4 regions of the Streptomyces sp. NPDC111606 genome follow, and region 1 is predicted to be linked to each of the others. Evidence: riboswitches for the same ligand, from Rfam matches in the RefSeq annotation. Region 1 holds a riboswitch; each other region holds the start of a gene.

The links. A riboswitch is a leader RNA that binds a small molecule or an ion and turns the genes downstream of it on or off. The one in region 1 is predicted to bind cyclic di-AMP.
Region 2: it holds a riboswitch for cyclic di-AMP, as region 1 does, so the genes downstream of both, ACZ7M7_RS20700 (C40 family peptidase) here and ACZ7M7_RS10510 (hypothetical protein) in region 1, are expected to answer to the same signal.
Region 3: it holds a riboswitch for cyclic di-AMP, as region 1 does, so the genes downstream of both, ACZ7M7_RS39795 (transglycosylase SLT domain-containing protein) here and ACZ7M7_RS10510 (hypothetical protein) in region 1, are expected to answer to the same signal.
Region 4: it holds a riboswitch for cyclic di-AMP, as region 1 does, so the genes downstream of both, ACZ7M7_RS29065 (M23 family metallopeptidase) here and ACZ7M7_RS10510 (hypothetical protein) in region 1, are expected to answer to the same signal.

Annotation. Positions count from the first base shown of each region.
Region 1 covers NZ_JBVKBY010000002.1:588,211-590,401, reverse strand. Annotated here, with positions in the region: gene ACZ7M7_RS10515 (DNA polymerase Y family protein) at 1-420, shown strand, start outside; cyclic di-AMP (ydaO/yuaA leader) riboswitch at 917-1,053, shown strand; gene ACZ7M7_RS10510 (hypothetical protein) at 1,061-1,330, shown strand; gene ACZ7M7_RS10505 (CBS domain-containing protein) at 1,790-2,182, shown strand.
Region 2 covers NZ_JBVKBY010000005.1:452,655-454,845, reverse strand. Annotated here, with positions in the region: gene ACZ7M7_RS20710 (LysR family transcriptional regulator) at 1-71, opposite strand, end outside; gene ACZ7M7_RS20705 (LysE family translocator) at 173-787, shown strand; gene ACZ7M7_RS20700 (C40 family peptidase) at 853-1,326, opposite strand; cyclic di-AMP (ydaO/yuaA leader) riboswitch at 1,330-1,462, opposite strand; gene ACZ7M7_RS20695 (hypothetical protein) at 1,883-2,191, opposite strand.
Region 3 covers NZ_JBVKBY010000015.1:140,952-143,142, forward strand. Annotated here, with positions in the region: gene ACZ7M7_RS39790 (HAD family hydrolase) at 1-259, shown strand, start outside; gene ACZ7M7_RS39795 (transglycosylase SLT domain-containing protein) at 296-1,060, opposite strand; cyclic di-AMP (ydaO/yuaA leader) riboswitch at 1,066-1,240, opposite strand; partial or broken gene ACZ7M7_RS39800 (CocE/NonD family hydrolase) at 1,522-2,191, opposite strand, start outside.
Region 4 covers NZ_JBVKBY010000008.1:475,585-477,775, forward strand. Annotated here, with positions in the region: gene ACZ7M7_RS29060 (PP2C family protein-serine/threonine phosphatase) at 1-654, shown strand, start outside; cyclic di-AMP (ydaO/yuaA leader) riboswitch at 901-1,058, shown strand; gene ACZ7M7_RS29065 (M23 family metallopeptidase) at 1,070-2,095, shown strand.

The DNA.
Region 1 (2,191 bases):
GCCCAGCACACGCTGGACGGCGCCGACGCCCGCGCCGCCCTCCTCGACCTCGTTGTGAGCCTCGGGCAACTGCTGCGCGGCCGCGACCAGGCGGCCCGTGCGCTCACCCTCACACTGACGTTCGCCGGTGGCGGCCGCTGGGAGAAGACCCGTCGCCTCGCCGAACCGTCCGGACACGACGACGACCTGCGCCTCATCGCCTACCAGCTCATGGACGCGGCCGGCCTGCAACGCGGACGCCTGACTGCGCTGGCCCTCAAGGGCGAGGACCTCATCGACGCCGACCAAGTCGCAACCCAGATCACCTTCGACGAAGCCCGCGAGTGCCGACTCATCGCCGAAGCGGCCATCGACCGCGTCCGCGACAAGTTCGGCCCCCGCATCATCGGCCCCGCCACCGTCTTCCGCCGCGCCTCGTGACCCGAGCCGCTCCTGGAGGTCAGTTGTGGTCCTCAACCCGCCCGGGCTCGCGCTCGATTCGGCACAGCGCTGCCGCACTGGCCCTCCATAGAGGACTTGCTGCTGCGCCGGCGCAATCGCCCCCAAGACATGGTGAGCGCCCGGAGCCGCCCATGAGTGTCGCGTACATCCATATCCCGGGCAACGACTCACACTGAAGACCCTCCGGGAGTATCTACGCGCATCCACCTGCCAAGCTCAACCAGCACCTCTGACGGAGTGTCAACATCCGTTTGACCAGGGCAGATTAGTCAGATTGTCCTACCAAATACTTCGTTGGTGAGTATCGCCACAAACACCTGTTTCGGTTGGGCGTTTCGCTGAGACCTGAGTCACTATCCATCCCACGAGACAGCCTCGCTACCTGAACGGCGGGGCGGTCCGGGGCGGACGTCGAGTCCTGCCGTCGCCCCGGATTCAGTCGATCACACGGAGACGGCAGGAGTGGGGGACCCAGCATGACGGGTCGCTGGAACGACCAAGCCACGGTCGGGACGAGCAGCCCTTGGGGTGAAGCCGTGGGCACCACGGCCGGGCAACTTCGCCAGCCCGAATCCGACAGGTCATCCTTCACAGGCGACTGACGAAGGCAGAGAAAGCCATGACGGCAACGCAGAACGGCTCCCAGGCCTCGGGGGCTGGTTCCGGTTCCAGCGGCGGGAACGGGGACGACGGATCAAAAAAGATCCGGAAGTTCGAGGCTGTGATCATCATCCTGGTGGGGATCATCGGTGGCGGCACCGCTGGCGTCCTCCGAAGGACAATGGATCACGCCTCGTACTACGGGGCGATCAGCACGGGCGTAGTGGCAACGATCGTGCTGTCCGGCTTCATCTTCGGAGTCATCAGGTACGTCCGCAAGGAGTCGTAGTCGGTACCTACTGCCAAGAGTTTTGACTAGTCCCCACCACCAAGCAGGGACGACAGCGGAGCGGCCCCTAGGCGGCAACCCCGCGAAAGGGCGCTCGTAGTAGTGAGAGGTCTTGGTCCCCAGACCAAGACCTCTTTTTCATGATCGGTAACAGCCACCCGACCTTGCGAACTCCGAAGGAAGGCGCTACCACGCTCGCCACGAAGCTGGGCCGTCGGTGGGCCGTCCGAGAACGGCCCAGGACGACAAACGGCAACCATCATCGACTGCAACCTCGCAGGTCCCCGCCAAGTGCAGGTACAACTCCCCACCATGCCAAGGCAGTCGATCACTACGAGCGCTACTGAGCGCCCCCTTGTTGACCCCCTCTTTACCTGTCACTCTGAGAGTCCCCCCACTTGTGAATTTGTGAAACAATGAACAAACGGTGCGGGGGCACTTCAGGAGGTGGCTCCATCCATGCTCGTACGTGACGCCATGAGCACCGTGGTCCTCACCATCGGCCCCACCCACACCCTTCGCCAGGCTGCCGCGCTGATGTCCGCTCGTCGGATCGGCGCGGCCGTGGTCCACGACCCCGATGCCGGCGGTATCGGCATCCTCACCGAACGCGACATCCTCAACTCCGTCGGCCTCGGACAGAACCCGGACGCCGAGCGCGCCCACGACCACACCACCAACAACGTCGTGTTCGCGGCCCCGTCATGGACCCTGGAGGAGGCGGCCCGCGCCATGGCGCACGGCGGCTTCCGGCATCTGATCGTCCTGGACCACGAGGAACCCGTGGGCATCGTCTCGGTCCGCGACATCATCCGCTGCTGGGCACCCGCACGGCAGCACGTGCCCGCCTAGGACGCCGGA
Region 2 (2,191 bases), on a different contig from region 1:
TCGGCCGCCCGGGTGATCGAACCCGCCTCGGCGACCGCCACCAGGGCGGCGAGCCTGGTCGGGTCGTACATGCCGGGCTCCTCGTCTGCCGTTCTGCCTTAAGCAATGCTTTAGGGCAGCCCAGGATATTCGACATACCTGCTGAAGGCTGCCGCGCGGCACGCTGGGTGCCATGGACGCTCAGCTCATCGCCTTCACCGGGGTCTCCGCAGGCCTCGTCGCCATGCCCGGTGCCGACTTCACCGTCGTCGTGCGCAACGCCCTCGTCTCCCGCCGGGCCGGCATCGCCTGCGCGTTCGGGATCGGGGCCGGGCTGCTGGTGCATGTGACGCTGGCGGTGCTGGGGGTCGCCGCGGTCCTGGCCGCGGTACCGGCGCTGTTCCGTGTGCTCCAAGTGGTCGGGGGGGTCTATGTGTTGTATCTGGGCGTCCAGACGCTGCGACAGCGGGGCAGTGAAGTGGCGGACACGCGCGAGGACTCCACCGGGCGACCGCTGCGGCAGGGCTTCGTCACCAACGCCCTGAATCCGAAGGCGTCCCTCACCTTCCTCAGCGTGCTGCCCCAGTTCGTGCCCGCGGGCGCTCCGGCCCTGCCCAGGACGCTGCTGCTCGCCCTGATCGTGCTCGCGATCGCGATGGTGTGGTTCCAGGTGGTCGTCCTGCTGGTGGACCGGCTCGGGCGGTGGCTGCGCCGGCCGCGCGCCGCCCGGGCGGTCACGACCGTCACCGGCGTCGCGCTGACGGCCTTCGGCGTGGGACTCCTCGCCGGGCCGCTGACGGCCGTCTGACGGCCTTTCTGGTGCCCCGAGGGCGATGACGGCGTGTCAGGCCGCCGCCATCGCCCCCGGGAGGGTCACTTGACCCGGCCGTACCAGACGCTCCTGGTCCAGATCTTCTGCAGCTTCACCACGTCCCCGCTCTTGGGGGAGTGCCAGATCTTTCCCTTCCCGGCGTAGATGCCGACGTGGTAGACGTACGACCCCGAGTGGAAGAACACCAGGTCTCCGGCCTTGCGGCTCTTGGCGGAGATGTGGCGGGTCTTGTTGTACTGCTGGGCCGCTGTACGGGGCAGTTTCTTGCCCGCTTTCTTGAACGAGTACAGCGTCAGCCCGGAGCAGTCGAACCGGGTCGGCCCCGTGGCGCCCCACTTGTACGGGGAGCCCTTCTTGGAGGCCGCGACCTGAAGTGCCTTCGTCGCCGGTGTGGCCGCCTCAGCTTCGGAGGTGAAGCCGGGTGCCAGTATCGAGCCGCCCACTGCGGCGATGGTGAGAGCCGAGGCCGTGCCGGCCCGGGCCATGAGCGACGGGACACGATTGAGCGCAGTCATGCGCAACCCTTCGTCAGCCGCCTGTGAAGGATGACCTGTCGGATTCGGGCTGGCGAAGTTGCCCGGCCGCGTTGCCGCGGCTTCACCCCAAGGGCTGCTCGGATCGAACGAACGTCCGCTCCGGCGACCCGTCTTGCTCGGGTCCTCCACTCCTGCCGATCCACTCCTGTCGACCGGTCATCCGGGCGGCGGCAGGACTCGGCGTCCGCCCGGACCGCCCCGCCGCTGTGGCGGGGGCTTGTCGTCAGACAGGGATCTTGACGCACGGATGAGCGAAATACCCAACGGAACCGGGGATTTGTGGTGTTAGTCACCACTCACCCGTTCGGGTGGGTACCCGCGTGTTCGAGAGGGTGTCCAGGGGGCGAAGGAGTCCCGGACCAGCGATGGAGCGCCTCGTTCCGCCCTGGGCTCATGCCCGTTGCGCAACCCTGACGGGCCTGTAAAAGGAGCCGTGGCTACGCCGAAAGGGGGTACGCCGTTTGGTGCGTTTCAGCCTTGTTCCGGACGCCTCGTCAGTGGGATCGAGACGTCCGGGACCGGCCTGTACACGTCGTCAACTGTCGGAGCGCGGCGGCACCGTGACACGAGCCGTGCGGCGCTCCCCGTCCAGTACGCGCAGCGCACGCGCGAGCGTGGGGGCGTGCAGCTCCGTCTCGCCCCGCTGATGCATCAGCGCCAGCGCGTCCCGCAGCTCTGCCGCCTTGCGGACGAGCGCCTGGGCGGCACGCAGTCCGCGGTAGGTGTCGCCGTCCTGCGCCGGGTTGATCCGGCCGAGCAGGTCCACCACATCGAGATAACGGTCGATCAACTCGCCCTCCGCGCGGGTCAGCGCGGGCAGGGGCGGCAGCTCGGGTGGCAGCAC
Region 3 (2,191 bases), on a different contig from region 1:
ATGCGGCATCACCAAGGCGACCGGTCTCGCGCTCGCCGCCGAGCATCTCGGTCTCGGCGCTCGCGAGACGATCGCCTTCGGGGACATGCCCAACGACATCCCCATGTTCGACTGGGCCGCCCGCGGGGTGGCGATGGCCAATGCGCATCCCGAACTCAAGGCGGTCGCCGACGAGATCACTCTCTCGAACGAGGACGACGGCATCGCCGTCGTCCTCGAGAGGCTGTTCGCGGGGAGCCTGGCCGACTTCGCCCGGTAGGGCATGTCGTCGGCGGCCAGGCTCCCGCGCCAGGGCCTAGTAGGGACCGTTGACGTTGTCGATCGAGCCGTAACGCGCGGCCGCGTAGTTGCACGCGGCCGTGATGTTCGCGACCGGGTCGTAGGGGTCGTACACCGTCCCCGGCACGTGGTACGACGCGAAGGTCGGGTCGATGACCTGCAGGAGGCCCTTGGACGGGGTGCCCGCGACGGCGTTGGAGTCCCAGTTGTTGATGGCCTGGGGGTTGCCGGACGACTCGCGCATGATGTTGCGGTGAATGCCCTCGTAAGAACCCGGAATTCCGTTTTGCGACATTATGTCCAGTGCGTTGCGGATCCAGCCGTCCAGGTTGTTCGGGTAATTCTTCACGGACGACTGGGTGGCCTTGGCGACGTTGGACTTCTTGGCGGGCGCGGACGCCTTGTCGGCCGACTTGCCCGGCGAGCTCGCCTTCTTCGTCGCCCGGACCTCCAGGTCGAGGCCCGGGTGGATCAGACGGGGGTCGTCGCCGACGGCCTTGCGGTTGTCCTTGTAGAGCTGCTTCCAGCCGCCCTGCGCGTCGTACCGGTCGGCGATGCCGTAGAGCGTGTCGCCCTTCTTCGTGGTGTACGCGAGGGTCTTGGCCTTCACGGCGGCCTGGGGAGCGGCCTGCGCGACGGTGGGGGACTGGGCCGGCTGTGCGGCGCTCGCGGTGGTCGCGCTCAGGAGCGGGATGGCGAGGGCGGCGGTACCGGTGCCGGCTGCGATGACGTGCCGGGTGAGCGGGTTGGTGCGGGGGCGGCGGTGCTTGCCTCGGGGCATGGCGCTGTTCCTCTCCGGCGCCTGCGAGGTGAGCTGTCGGGTTCGGGCGGGAGATGCCCGGCCGTGCCACCGTGCGGCGGCGCGACTTCACCCCGAGCCGGTCCGGCGCGCCATCAAGGCGTCCGGTCCAGCGACTTACCTGGGTCCCCCGCTCCTGCCGTGCGTGAGTGAGTTGCGTGGGTGGATGACTCGGGCGGCGGCAGGATTAGGCGTCCGCCCGACTGAGCGGGAACGTATGCGAGAGCACATGTCCGGAACAAGTGCCGTGGTCACCTGTTGGCCGGTTGACCATGGTCTGGTGCGAATGGGGCGCTTGATCCTTTGCGGTTGCCAAGCCTCAACTTGCTCTGGGGGCAAGGGGAGACGTGGGTTTGCCAGGACGGTTCCATGAATCGGCATAAGTGACCCAACTCACTGGCTTCCACAAGAGCGGCAAATCGGGCAATGAATCCAACTCGCCTTTAACCGGCTGTCCGTGGAGTCCGTTTCTCCCATGTCCGGTGGAAAAGTACCTCTTCGCCCTCCATGCAGATCACCTCGTCGGAGGCGATGAAGTCATGCCGGTCGCAGCTGATCTCCGAGCGGGTGCGCACGGTTGCGTCCCACCCCATTCCGGGCGGTGCAGGCGGATCGACCAGTCCGAGCGGGTGCGGGCCGACAGGGGGTCCCACTCGTTGATCGTGTACGTCTCCACTGCGTCCTCGGTGAACTCCAGGCCGTCGGGGTACACGCGCGTGCCGTTGTACCGGGGGTCGACCTTGAGGCGCCACTCGGCCTTGGCCACGTCCCGCACGACGAGGCGCTCGGAGCGGGGCTCGTCCAGCGTGATGGGGGAGTTCACGCCGAGCGGTTCCGCCTGCTCCGGTTCCCCGAAAATGATGGCTGTGCCGTCAGTCGATTCGTCCAACGCACGTGCGCATACCGGAAGTTCCAGCGAGCTTGCCGACGGTTCCAGTTCGAAGCCCGCCGCCGAATCGGGCTGGGGCCAGATCCACGGCCCAGTACGCGGAGGAGACGTCCAGGCGGATGCGGTGGCCGGGCGGGAAGGCATGGCCGATGCCGTTCAGCTCGAAGTTCACGTCCTCGGTCGCGCCCGGCTCCCACGGCACCGTGCGGTCCCGGCCGTGGCGC
Region 4 (2,191 bases), on a different contig from region 1:
GCGCAGGAGGGCGCCTCCATCGGCGGCGACCTGTACGCCGTGCAGGACAGCCCGCACGGCCTGCGGGTCGTCGTGGGGGACGTGCGCGGCAAGGGCATCGGGGCGGTGGGCGCGGTCGCCGTGGTCATCGGGGCCTTCCGGGAGGCCGCCGAGCAGGAGGCCACGCTAGAGGCGGTCGCACAGCGCCTGGAGCGGGCACTGGTGCGCGAGCGCGACCGGCGCGAGTGGGCCGAGTCCGCCGAGGGGTTCACCACCGCCGTACTCGCCGAGCTGCCGCACGGCAGCGGGATCGTGCGCCTCGTCAACCGCGGGCATCCATCGCCCCTGTTGCTGTACGCCGACGGCACCGTGCGCGCGCTGCCCGCCGCCGAGCCCGCGCTGCCGCTCGGCATGCGAGAGCTGGGTGTCTGGCCCGACCGGGCTCAGGAGGCCGACTGCCCGAGCGGGGCCACGCTGCTCCTGTACACCGACGGCCTGAGCGAGGCACGGGACGACGCCGACCGGTTCTACGACCCCGAGGCGGGACTGGCGGGGCGGGCCAACGCCCGTCGGGAGCCGGTCGCGCTCCTCGGCGTCCTCGCGGCGGAGGTGCGGCGGCACTCCGGGGGCGGGATGGCGGACGACATGGCCCTCATCGCCGTACGACGGCCGTGATGCCGTTCCTTGATCCTTGTCACCGGATGTGACCGGGTGACCCCCCTCCGCATAACAACTGACACACCGTCAACACATGTGTGACGCCTGAGCTCTGGCCAACTCGCCCGATTTAGGCCGCTCATGACCTGTAAGTCCAGGCGAAAATCGTTAATGATCAAGTGGAACAGCTTGGAATCCGCACCCCGCGTCTATTAACGTTCGATAACGCAGCGCGGTCGTCCCAGCCGTCACAAGAGGCGGCTCCGTGCGCACGCGCCGAATCTCGAAAGGGAACCGGGGAACCACCACCTTGGGGTGAATCGCGCAACTACCACCGTGAACTCACGGGCGGTATACGCGCGTAGGAGACCTTCCTGCTCCGAACCCGTCAGCTAACCCGGTAGGCGAGAAGGAAGGAAAGGAGTACGCCCACGTGGCGTCCAACCGGCCTGCCCCGCAAGCCCCGTTCGTGCCGAGTCAGCGCAGCACCGACACCTTCGGCTACGACCGCAACCGCACCGACGAGGGCCCGTTCGAGGAGTGGAACCCCACCGCGGAGTCCCTTCGTCCCGTTCGCGGCAGGCATCGCGTCTCCAAGCAGCGCGGCGGGGGACTCGCCCGCAGCTCCACGGTTCTCGGCGTCGGTGTCATAGCCGCCGTCGGCGCGGGCGGCATGGCCAGCGCGAACAGCGGCAAGCCGCCGGTCGCCATCACCATGCCGGACCTGCCCCTGATCTCGGACGACTCCTCCGAGCCTGCCGAGGACGCGGCCACCGCGCTCAGCACCATGGGCGAGACCTACGACGAGACCGCTCAGGGCGGTTCCGACGCCGGTGAGGCGCTGCGGAGCCGGATCATCGCGCAGGCCGAGTACCAGCAGGACCAGATCGACACCAAGGCCGCCGCAGCCGCGGTCGCCGCCGCCGAGAAGGAGGCCGCCGACGCGGCCGCCAAGGCGGAGAAGGAAGCCGAGGCCAAGGCCGCCGCCGCGAAGGCCAAGGCCGAGGAGGAGGCCCGCCAGAAGGCCGAGGCCGAGCGCCTCGCCGAGCTGGCCAAGCAGTACACGCTGCCGACCTCCTCGTACACCCTCACCTCGACCTTCGGGCAGGCCGGCGCCTACTGGTCCTCCGGCTACCACACGGGCCTCGACTTCGCCGCGCCCTCGGGCACGCTGATCAAGGCCGTGCACAGCGGCACGATCACGTTCGCCGGCTGGGACGGCTCGTACGGCTACAAGACCGAGCTCACCCTCGACGACGGCACCGAGGTCTGGTTCGCGCACCAGTCCTCGATCAGCGTGAGCGTCGGCCAGAAGGTCAACACCGGTGACGTCATCGGCCGCGTGGGCGCCACGGGCAACGTGACCGGTGCCCACCTCCACCTCGAGGTGCACCCCGACGGCAGCTCCAGCGGCATCGACCCGCTGGCGTGGCTGCGCGGCAAGGGACTCACGCCCTGAGGTGTTACGGCCTCCGTCCTTCTGAAGTTCCCAGCTGTCCTACTGGAGTTCCCGGCTGAAGTCCGTCCACACCTGTTCCCCGGCGATCCTGTCCTG